DNA from 3 places in the Pontibacillus sp. ABV4_188 genome. Region 1 is predicted to be linked to each of the others. Evidence: riboswitches for the same ligand, from Rfam matches in the RefSeq annotation. Region 1 holds a riboswitch; each other region holds the start of a gene.
The links. Region 1 has a riboswitch for S-adenosylmethionine ahead of metK (methionine adenosyltransferase). Riboswitches for the same ligand answer to the same signal wherever they lie in the genome.
Positions count from the first base shown of each region.

Region 2: it holds a riboswitch for S-adenosylmethionine, as region 1 does, so the genes downstream of both, msrA (peptide-methionine (S)-S-oxide reductase MsrA) here and metK (methionine adenosyltransferase) in region 1, are expected to answer to the same signal.
Region 3: it holds a riboswitch for S-adenosylmethionine, as region 1 does, so the genes downstream of both, ACYX4O_RS06510 (methionine ABC transporter ATP-binding protein) here and metK (methionine adenosyltransferase) in region 1, are expected to answer to the same signal.

Region 1 is NZ_CM149975.1:3,117,779-3,121,058, reverse strand. Features, by position in the region: gene pckA (phosphoenolpyruvate carboxykinase (ATP)) at 1-572, opposite strand, end outside; SAM riboswitch class I at 1,103-1,212, shown strand; gene metK (methionine adenosyltransferase) at 1,517-2,716, shown strand; gene asnB (asparagine synthase (glutamine-hydrolyzing)) at 3,033-3,280, shown strand, end outside.
Region 2 is NZ_CM149975.1:424,669-427,948, forward strand. Features, by position in the region: gene ACYX4O_RS02260 (C45 family autoproteolytic acyltransferase/hydolase) at 1-214, shown strand, start outside; gene ACYX4O_RS02265 (RidA family protein) at 691-1,077, opposite strand; SAM riboswitch class I at 1,364-1,485, shown strand; gene msrA (peptide-methionine (S)-S-oxide reductase MsrA) at 1,609-2,079, shown strand; gene ACYX4O_RS02275 (hypothetical protein) at 2,218-2,394, opposite strand; gene ACYX4O_RS02280 (hypothetical protein) at 2,467-2,997, opposite strand; gene ACYX4O_RS02285 (methyl-accepting chemotaxis protein) at 3,122-3,280, shown strand, end outside.
Region 3 is NZ_CM149975.1:1,287,498-1,290,777, reverse strand. Features, by position in the region: gene ACYX4O_RS06520 (MetQ/NlpA family ABC transporter substrate-binding protein) at 1-30, opposite strand, end outside; gene ACYX4O_RS06515 (methionine ABC transporter permease) at 46-708, opposite strand; gene ACYX4O_RS06510 (methionine ABC transporter ATP-binding protein) at 698-1,717, opposite strand; SAM riboswitch class I at 1,868-1,976, opposite strand; gene ACYX4O_RS06505 (hypothetical protein) at 2,097-2,372, opposite strand; partial or broken gene ACYX4O_RS06500 (HD domain-containing protein) at 2,557-3,280, opposite strand, start outside.

The DNA.
Region 1 (3,280 bases):
TCAGTTCCCCCGATCAGGATCACACGATGCTTAAACGACACCATAATAAAGGCTTCGGAACGTGTGCCATCTTGAGCGGGATCTGCTTTAAAGGAAGGAGCTGACACTATTGTGAATTCGCTTACATGTTCGGCCAATTCATCCTCAGTAGGGCGTATGAAAAGTTGGTGGGCGAACAAGTTATGCCAAGCAAATTCATTGATGACTTGAATGGGTAAACGGTAACGTTCATCTGCTCCTGCAAATCCGTTGAAAATAAATACTTCTTCTTTTTCTTTCAGAAAATCTACGACTTTATGATATAGGTTTTCAAAGATTGCTTCCGATATGGGTTGGTTCACCGATCCCCAATCAACTGTGTCCTTTGAAACCTCGTCTTTTACAATGAACTTATCTTGAGGGGATCGGCCGGTGTAACGTCCTGTTTCGGCTCTGATCGCTCCTGTAGCTGTGAGTGTCCCCTCGTTACGTTGAAGAACCTTTTCAACGAGTTCTCCCACACACAAATTGGTTGATACATTAGGTTGTGTAAGTAATTCTTTAATTATGGACGCTTGATTCACCGTATTCATGCTCAAGAACCTGCCTTTATTTAATATTTTTTGTCTTTGATAGTGTACATAATAAAATCAATCTTAATGACGTATCCGAGTTGAGATCTAACCTTTTCTGCTTTTATTTCTATACAGTCAGTTGAATAGGTTTAGACTCAATGTGTCATTAGTATAACACATTCATTTTATTAGTCCATACTATTTTATAATGAAATTACGGCAAAATTGTGACTGTTAAAATAAAAGAAAAGATGAAATACTTTCATTATTGTTAATTTTGAAATGGGGAGATGGAAAAATGCACAAGTGCTTTACTTCTATCATATATTACTTCGATCTCAACTCACCTTTTTCCTTGATTTAATGTTTCTTTCTAAAGACATTTGTGACCAGTAACCCCGTTCATCAATAAATTTAAGTGTTAGACATCGCATGATTACAATTAAGTGAAAAAAGTGGTTCCCTGACCATTCAATAAAGCGATGATAACGCTATATTCAGTTGACATATAAGGGTTAAAACGTTATGATAAGTCGCGAACGGAAACTATCTTATCCAGAGAAGGTGGAGGGACAGGCCCTATGAAACCCAGCAACCGTCATCCTTAAATGAAAAGGTGCTAACCTGATGCAAGGAAGATCTCCTTGAACGATAAGAGCGAATGGACCCTTTCCCTTTGCTCGTTATGGGAAGGGATTTTTTATACTTTCGAAAGGTTTCTAAACGCTTTCTAAGGTATTTTGAAAGTCATCGACATTTGCTAAGTGTAGCGAATTTCGACGTTTTCTCATGTATTTTTTTCATTCGTTTACAATATACGAAACTGTTCCAGGTGAATAGATCGGTGTAAATTCATTTATAAAAGAATTTACATAACTCTGGTTTACTTTTTTCTGAATAGATAGCTGGGTGATGAGTTCCGTCTCAAAGATAAGAGTATTTTAAAGGAGGAGTTTGAGGGAATGGCTGCAAACCGCCGCTTGTTTACATCAGAATCAGTTACAGGAGGGCACCCTGACAAAATCTGTGACCAAATTTCTGATGCCATATTAGATGAAATCTTAAAAAATGATCCGAACGCTCGTGTAGCATGTGAAACGACAGTTACAACAGGATTAGTTCTCGTTTCAGGAGAAATTTCAACAAATACGTACGTAGACATCCAATCAATCGTGCGTAATACAATTAAGGATATTGGCTATACACGTGCTAAATATGGCTTTGATGCAGAAACATGTGCAGTACTTACAGCAATTGATGAACAATCACCAGACATTGCAGCTGGAGTAAATGAAGCTCTTGAAGCACGAGAAGGTCAAATGACTGATAAGGAAATTGAGAATATTGGTGCAGGAGACCAGGGTCTAATGTTTGGTTATGCGAATAATGAAACGCCTGAACTTATGCCCCTTCCGATCTCTTTAGCTCACAAATTGGCGAAACGTTTATCTGACGTGCGCAACGATGAAACAGTTCCTTACCTACGCCCTGATGGTAAAACCCAGGTTACTGTAGAGTATGATGAACAAGACCGTCCTGTTCGTATTGACACAATTGTCATCTCCACGCAGCATCACCCAGAAATAACGCTAGAGCAAATTCAAAAGGATCTTAAAGAGCAAGTTATTGCTCCAATTGTTCCTGCAGAGCTGCTTGATGAACAAACAAAATACTTCATTAATCCAACAGGTCGTTTTGTAATCGGTGGACCTCAAGGGGATGCTGGTTTAACAGGCCGTAAAATTATTGTAGATACGTACGGAGGATATGCACGTCACGGCGGGGGAGCTTTCAGTGGTAAAGACGCTACTAAAGTTGACCGTTCCGCCGCTTATGCAGCTCGTTATGTTGCTAAAAACATTGTAGCTGCTGGATTAGCAGATTCTTGTGAAGTTCAATTAGCCTATGCCATTGGCGTGGCGCAACCTGTGTCAATTTCAATCAATACATTTGGTACAGGGAAAGTCTCAGAAGAGGCGTTAGTTGAAGCTGTACGTGAGAAATTTGACCTTCGTCCAGCTGGTATTATTAAAATGCTAGATCTTCGTCGCCCAATCTACCGTGACACTGCGGCATACGGTCACTTTGGCCGCACGGACGTTAAGTTCCCATGGGAGCAAACAGATAAAGCAGAAGAATTAAAGCAACTAGCAAACTTATAAGTATAGGTGGGAGCATGGATTTGCATAGCAATTCTGTGCTCTTTTTTGTTTCGCTGGCATTTTTTTAATTGAATTGTAATCGTTGCCCTCCCTTATGTGAAAACATGATAAACTATTATAGTCTGTCAAAATCATGTTTTTTTGACTCAGACGTTACCGACTTTAAATTCACGGGTAAAACGAATATCTGTGAAGTATAAAAACAATTTAAAGAGAACCTGTTCGACACCTTAAGGGTACCGTGGGTCTCTGCCAATTACACCCATTTTGTGATAAACTGAAATAGCAAAGTGAGAATGAAAGTGAGGATCTTCGTATGTGCGGTTTTATTGGTGTTATTCGAGATGTTCCATCTCCAGTAGATGAAGAACAGAAGCAGTCTTTTAAGCGAAGAAACGATATTATCACTCATCGTGGCCCTGATGATGAAGGGTATTATCATGATGATTACATATCTTTTGGCTTTCGCCGTTTAAGTATAATTGATATCGAAAGTGGCCATCAGCCTCTTAGCTATGATGATGAAAAGATTTGGATGGTGTTTAACGGAGAAATTTACAATTA
Region 2 (3,280 bases), 1.4 Mb from region 1:
CTCAAAGCAGTATCGGAACTGGGCAGGAACGATTCATACCTCCGCCTACTTCCCGAAGAGTCTTACAGCCTGGATGGCCCTTGGCGGTGACAGAGAACCTGTCGAATTTGACTTTGCTGACTGGTTGCAAGGAAATGACCTGGACATCTCCCGCATCTATGGCGAAGTCGACACTGACTTGCCATTTGTCCATATGGACGAAAACGCACGCTAATAAAGAAGGGCCACCTAAAAAGGTGGCCCTTGTTTATGCAATATTAAGGTAGGGGTGGTCCTCTACCATATTGGGGATAGGGCTTGCTGTGGGACAACTCGCTTTCCTGCGGGGAGCTGGTAAGCCTCCTCCTTCGCTGACGCTCCGTCCGGGGTCTTACCTAGGCTCCTCACCCCGCGGGAGTCTCGTCGTCCCACAGCAAGCCCTGACGTGAGTTGGATGAACGGACCGCTTATTACAGGTGATCTTAAGCCCCTCTCCTCCCATATATGGCAAGTTTCCGTCTCTCCTTTTTTGGTGAAGGTGGGCCTGGAAATTGCGAGACTCCTGCGGGAGAGAGAGCTAGACGAGATCCCGCAGAGAGCGAAGCGAACGAGGAAGCTCGACAGCTCGCCCGCGGAAAGCGAGTGATTTCCAGGCCCACCTTATGCTCTACTAAAGCCGACGGAAACGTTCCTCAAACAATTGCGGATGCATTAAGCGTCTGAGCGGTGGGCGATTACTTCTACTTCGACTTTAACGTCTTTGGGCAGACGACTGACTTCAATGGCAGCTCGTGCTGGGTAAGGTTCTTGAAGGAAGCTGGCATAGATTTCATTTACCGTTTGGAAGTCTTCCATAGAAGCAAGATAAATATTCGCTTTAGCAATATGCGCGTAGTTAAGGCCTGCTTCTTCTAGGATCGCTCCAACGTTCTTCATCACTTGTGTCGTTTGTTCGCTCACATCGTCTGAAACAATTTCCATCGTGCTAGGGTTTAGTGGGATTTGTCCCGATACGAATACGATCTGTCCAAGGTCAATTGCCTGAGAGTAAGGGCCGATTGCTTCTGGTGCGTTGTTTGTTGAAATTGCTTTAACCATTTTGAAAAAACTCCTTTACTATTTAATGGGACATTATGTAAGGGAGTCCGCCCTATAATGAAGACCTCATTATTCATAAAAAGTCTAATGGTCATGCATAAAAGCGATGTCCACTTTATATAATGAGGATACAAAAGTTGATAAAAGCTTGCGTAGCAAGTAAGCCTATCATATCATATATTATCAGAAAATTTTAACGATCGAAAAAAATAGGTGCTTACCACTTTACTTCGCTAATGAGATCATGTATGATTTGGGATAACATAAAATTCAAATAGCGATAAACTTCTTATCCAGAGAGGCGGAGGGACTGGCCCTTTGATGCCCGGCAACCATCCAGTCGATGTATACAATCGACGAGAACGGTGCCAATTCCTGCAGGAACAATATGTTCTTGGAAGATGAGAGGATCGTACGGATATACACTTACGAGCCCTTTCTTGGATAAAAGAGAGGGCTCTTCTATATGTAAGAGGCCGTGATCGTACTCTCGAAGAAAGAAGTGTCGTTTTAAGAAAGGAAGAGATGAGAATGGCAACAGCAGTATTTGCAGCAGGATGTTTTTGGGGAGTAGAGGCTTATTTTGAACGAATTAAAGGTGTGAAAGCGACGCGCGTTGGGTTCATGGGAGGCACGGTTGCAAACCCTTCTTACCAACAAGTGAAAGCAGGGGGAACGGGTCATGCGGAAGCAACGAAAGTTGAATTTGATCCAAGCGTGATTTCCTATAGTGAACTTGTAGACCATTTCTTTGAATGTCACAATCCTACTCAACGTAATCGTCAAGGTGAAGACGTTGGTTCTCAGTATCGTTCCGTTATCTTTGCCACAGAAGACCAACAAGCGATTGCAGTTGATAAGATCACGGAATGGAACAACAAAGGCATCTTCAAGAGTGAGATTGTTACAGAAGTTAATGAAGTTACAGACTTCTACGATGCTGAAGAGTACCATCAGAAGTATCTTCAGAAGAATGGCTCTGTTTCTTGCGGAATTGGCTAAGACAGCCTGACTTGTATTTATTGAAAACATATGATACTTTAATTTTAATGCCACCTCGTAATCGATACGACTGCGGGAACTTAACCATCCGTTTGAGGTGGCAGGTTACATACTCATTCAAAAAGGCGATACAAAGCGTTATTCATAACGTTTCGTATCGCTTTTTTCTTTGTCTAGCTTAATTTTTGTTAAAGCTAGGATAATAAAGCATGTAGCTGCAACTGCATAACAAATCAGCGTAAACCATGTGGTATTTTCAAAATACCCAATGATCGCAAATGTAAGTCCAACTATAAATAGAAAAGTAGTCTTCACTTGCTCACCTTCCTTTAACTTGTTCTTTTAGCATCTATTCTTAGACGGTGTCGTTTGTACTTAGGTTTCCTTTTATGTAAGGTATATATAAATAGGCGTCGTCGTATTCCATGAACTGACTTGAACGGAAGAAGAGGGAGTTATTCCAGGTAAGGAAAAGGTGTTAGAAATAACAACTCCGCTATAGTCAGGCAGTGTTATTGAAAGTTCTCTCATAGCTTTGGTATATAGGTAACAATAAATAAGGTCGAATTGATCAGGGGAAACGGTAAGGAAATCTTTTTTAATGACAACTACATTAGAGACCCCTCTAACACGAACCATTCCTTTCATATAAATGAATGGGATGAAGGATGTTTCATAGGCGTACACTTTAGCACTTTTAAATTCTTTTGCAAAAGCAAAAGCCATTGTTCCCCATCCAGCTCCAAAATCAGCAATTGTAGAAGGATCGTATGGTTTTGCTTGTCTTATAACTTCTTGCTTCACGCTTAGTTGGGTAGGGGTTGGGGTGATTCCGTTGGTTATGGAGCTAATCATTAATGATACAAAAATAAATGTAACAATAGCTAATAGGATAAGGGTTACTGTATTAGAGATCATAGAAGAGGAATTCCTTTCTAACTATATCATAATTTGTGTTCTACAAAATTTGCCATATTCTCTTAATTGTACGCTCTAAGCTGTCGATAAAAAGAAAAAGACATCTTCTGGAGGTACAGTATTTATGAATGTTACGGAAATGCGTTTACAAGATGTAAAAAAGAAAAATGTGTTGATGACCTCGACATATAGTGTAGCTATGTTGTCAGCGCTATCCTTATCTTTACAAGATGGGGCTCTTTTTCGCTCGTCGATTTATGGAACGGAGTTGGCATTGTTTTGG
Region 3 (3,280 bases), 1.8 Mb from region 1:
TGCTATGAATAGAATCATTTTTTTCTTCATATGTAATTTCCTCCTTTATCGTCTGCGTACAGCTTTTGAAATGTAATTTCCTAACGTTTGCACCGTCTGTACAATGACGACGAGCAAAATGACAGTTACGATCATCACATTCGTTTCAAATCGTTGGTATCCATAAGAAATAGCTAAGTCACCAAGACCACCGCCTCCAACAAAGCCAGCCATTGCTGATGCACCGACTAAGCCAATGGTTGCAATCGTAATGTTTAAGACAAGAGAACTTAATGCCTCTGGTAAAAAGACACGGTAAATGATTTGCCAAGGCGTTGCCCCCATCGATTCTGCCGCTTCCACAACACCTGGGTTAACCTCTAGCAAGCTACTTTCAACTAACCGAGCAATATAAGGCGCCGAAAAGAACACAAGAGGAACAACGGCTGCTGCAGTTCCGATTGAGGTACCAACGATAAACCGTGTAACCGGTAAGATCGCTACTAATAAGATAATGAACGGAATTGATCGAAAGAAGTTCACAATACCGTTTAACACTTTAAATAAAGGACCGTTCTCAAGTAGTCCATTCTTTCTTGTTACAACAAGAGATATCCCAAGGGGTAAGCCAATCACAATTGCAAACAGTAAAGCGATAGCTACCATAACAATCGTCTCTTGTGTCGCTTCTAAAATCTTAGGCCAAAATGTGGCTAAATCAACTTGCATCTCGCGTCACCTCTTTCACTGTTACAGACTGCTGGATAGAGTGAAGAGCTTTAAAGATCTCTTTTTCTCCACCAATAAATTCGACAATTAAGCTTCCAAATGGTTCACCCTGTAGTTCAGTAATTTGCCCATATAACACGTTCACTTCAACATGATGCTGAGTGGCAGCCCGGTAAAGAATAGGCTCTGAAGCTTGTTCTCTTAGGAACGTCACCCTGTAAACGTGGCGCGTACTGTCTAAGGCTTGTAGAATCGATTCAGGAATCTTATCGTTCATAACCGAGCTTACAAAGTTCTTCGTTGTCTGATGCGTAGGGCTAGAGAAGATATCAAAAACTGTTCCTTCCTCAATCACTTTTCCATCTTCCATAACAGCTACCCTGTCGCAAATCTCTCGAATAACTTGCATCTCATGTGTGATCATTAGGATTGTAATGTGGTACTCTTCACGAATTTGTCTCAAAAGGTCCAAAATCGAATCGGTTGTCTGAGGGTCAAGAGCTGATGTAGCCTCATCGCAAAGGAGTACTTCAGGAGATCGAACGAGTGCTCTTGCAATACCCACCCGCTGCTTCTGTCCTCCTGAAAGTTCTTCTGGGTATTTTCCTGCCTGATCTGCTAACCCGACAAACTCGAGGAGCTCTTTTACTTTTCCTTCCACTTTCTTGCCTTTTTGTCCGTCTAGTAATAGGGGGAAAGCTACGTTTTGATAGACCGTCTTTGATTCTAGTAAGTTAAAATGTTGAAAGATCATCCCGATACGACGTCTTTCTTTTCTTAGCTTGGATTTTGGCAACTGAGTCAGGTCCTCTCCGTCTAGCCTCACTTCTCCTGATGTTGGGCGTTCAATTAGATTGACGCATCGGAGAAGTGTACTTTTCCCTGCCCCACTAAAGCCAATGACACCGTAGATGGCTCCTTTATCAATAGACACATTGACTCCGTCAACGGCTCGAATCGTTTGATCGTTCTTCTGGTACACTTTCTCAATATTATGTAACTCAATCATGCTGTCTGCCTCCTTTGATATTCAAAAACAGATCGGAATACTTGGTTTACAAGCTATAAGTATCCTATTTTCTTCTTTTCTGGCAAACAAAAAATCCCCTCTTCTTAAAATAATAAGAAGAGGGGATTTACGTATATGTAGATCCGTCTCTTCTCATCTTTTAAGCTTAAGCTTAAAGGAATTGGCACGGTGTTCCAATTAAATAGAATCCGTTGCCGAGGTTTCAAAGGGCCAGTCCCTCCACCTCTCTGGATAAGAAGATTGTTTTCAAATGTGTTTTTCGTTAATCCATATATTACACGGGGCGATTAGAATTGTCAAAGGATTTTTAACAATTTAATAGTTAAAAATTTTATTATTATTTTAGTAGCATACCTCACTATCCCCAAATAAACATCAGATAACCATTAAAGGCAGCTAAGATTACACTTAGTAGAAGCGTCAAAATGGGAATAATTTTGCCCTTCCCTTTCTCTTGGATGACTCCCACGATCCCTGCAATCAGTCCTATAATGGCTGTATATCGTGTTAAATGAGAGAACGTTACAATCGTTAACAGTCCCTCCATAGAAGCTACTATAGCGAGAGCAAGTAACTGTCCTACAAATATGGCTAACATACATAATGAGATCTTTCCTGATACTGCTTTTGGCACCGGTGTTCCCTCCTACTATTGGTTATGTAGGTAAATACCCTTATCTTTTGGGATCTATTCCTTAAAAAAATGAAAGGACAAATAAAAATCGAGATGATTTCTGACAATTTGCACTCTTTAGTGTATGACTTTAGTTCGTTAACACCTTAATCGATATAAAAGAGAGAGGCGCGTAACCTCTCTCCTACACATTTACTATTTTTACATAAGCGCCTTTCTTGGCTTTTTCATATGCCTCTTGACCCATCCGCTTCACGTTCTCAGATTGTTCAGAAATCCTTATAAGACTACCCCCGGCTCATGAAGCAAGGATCAATAAGCCTGACTTTGCCTTTTCTATGTAGATCGTAGTCTTGAGGATTTTCGATCACGGAAACAGTTTGATGGAGTTGATCTAACCATTTATGCACACTTTCTTTATTACAAGATTGTAGTAGATCCAATACCGCGCGATCTGTCTTTTGTAAATCATAGAATGTAATGACACCTTCGTCTAAAGCTGCACGTACTGCACGCGCAAGGCGATCGTAGCCAAAAATGTTCAAAGGATGCATAAAGAAATCAATGACCTCCTTATAGTACACCTCTACAAACCATTCCGCACTTTCGGCATTTGCTACATACATTTTCCCGTTAAAACACTTTAAGCTGGACAAAAAAGTATGGATTTCTTCCTTGTCAATATGCCCATACTGATACATATCTCTTAATGTATAGTCCACTCGATCTGCACAAAGTTCAGGAGCAGGTTGTTCTAGTAACGTCCACTGCTCGTCATTCCCAAGAAGATCGGATACCTTAAAACCATACTTCTCTACTATCTCAGGAACTTCTGATTGTTGAATAATGCGTTCATATATTTTCTCATGATAGTCCTCATCTTTATTGTCGATAACAAAGTCAATGAC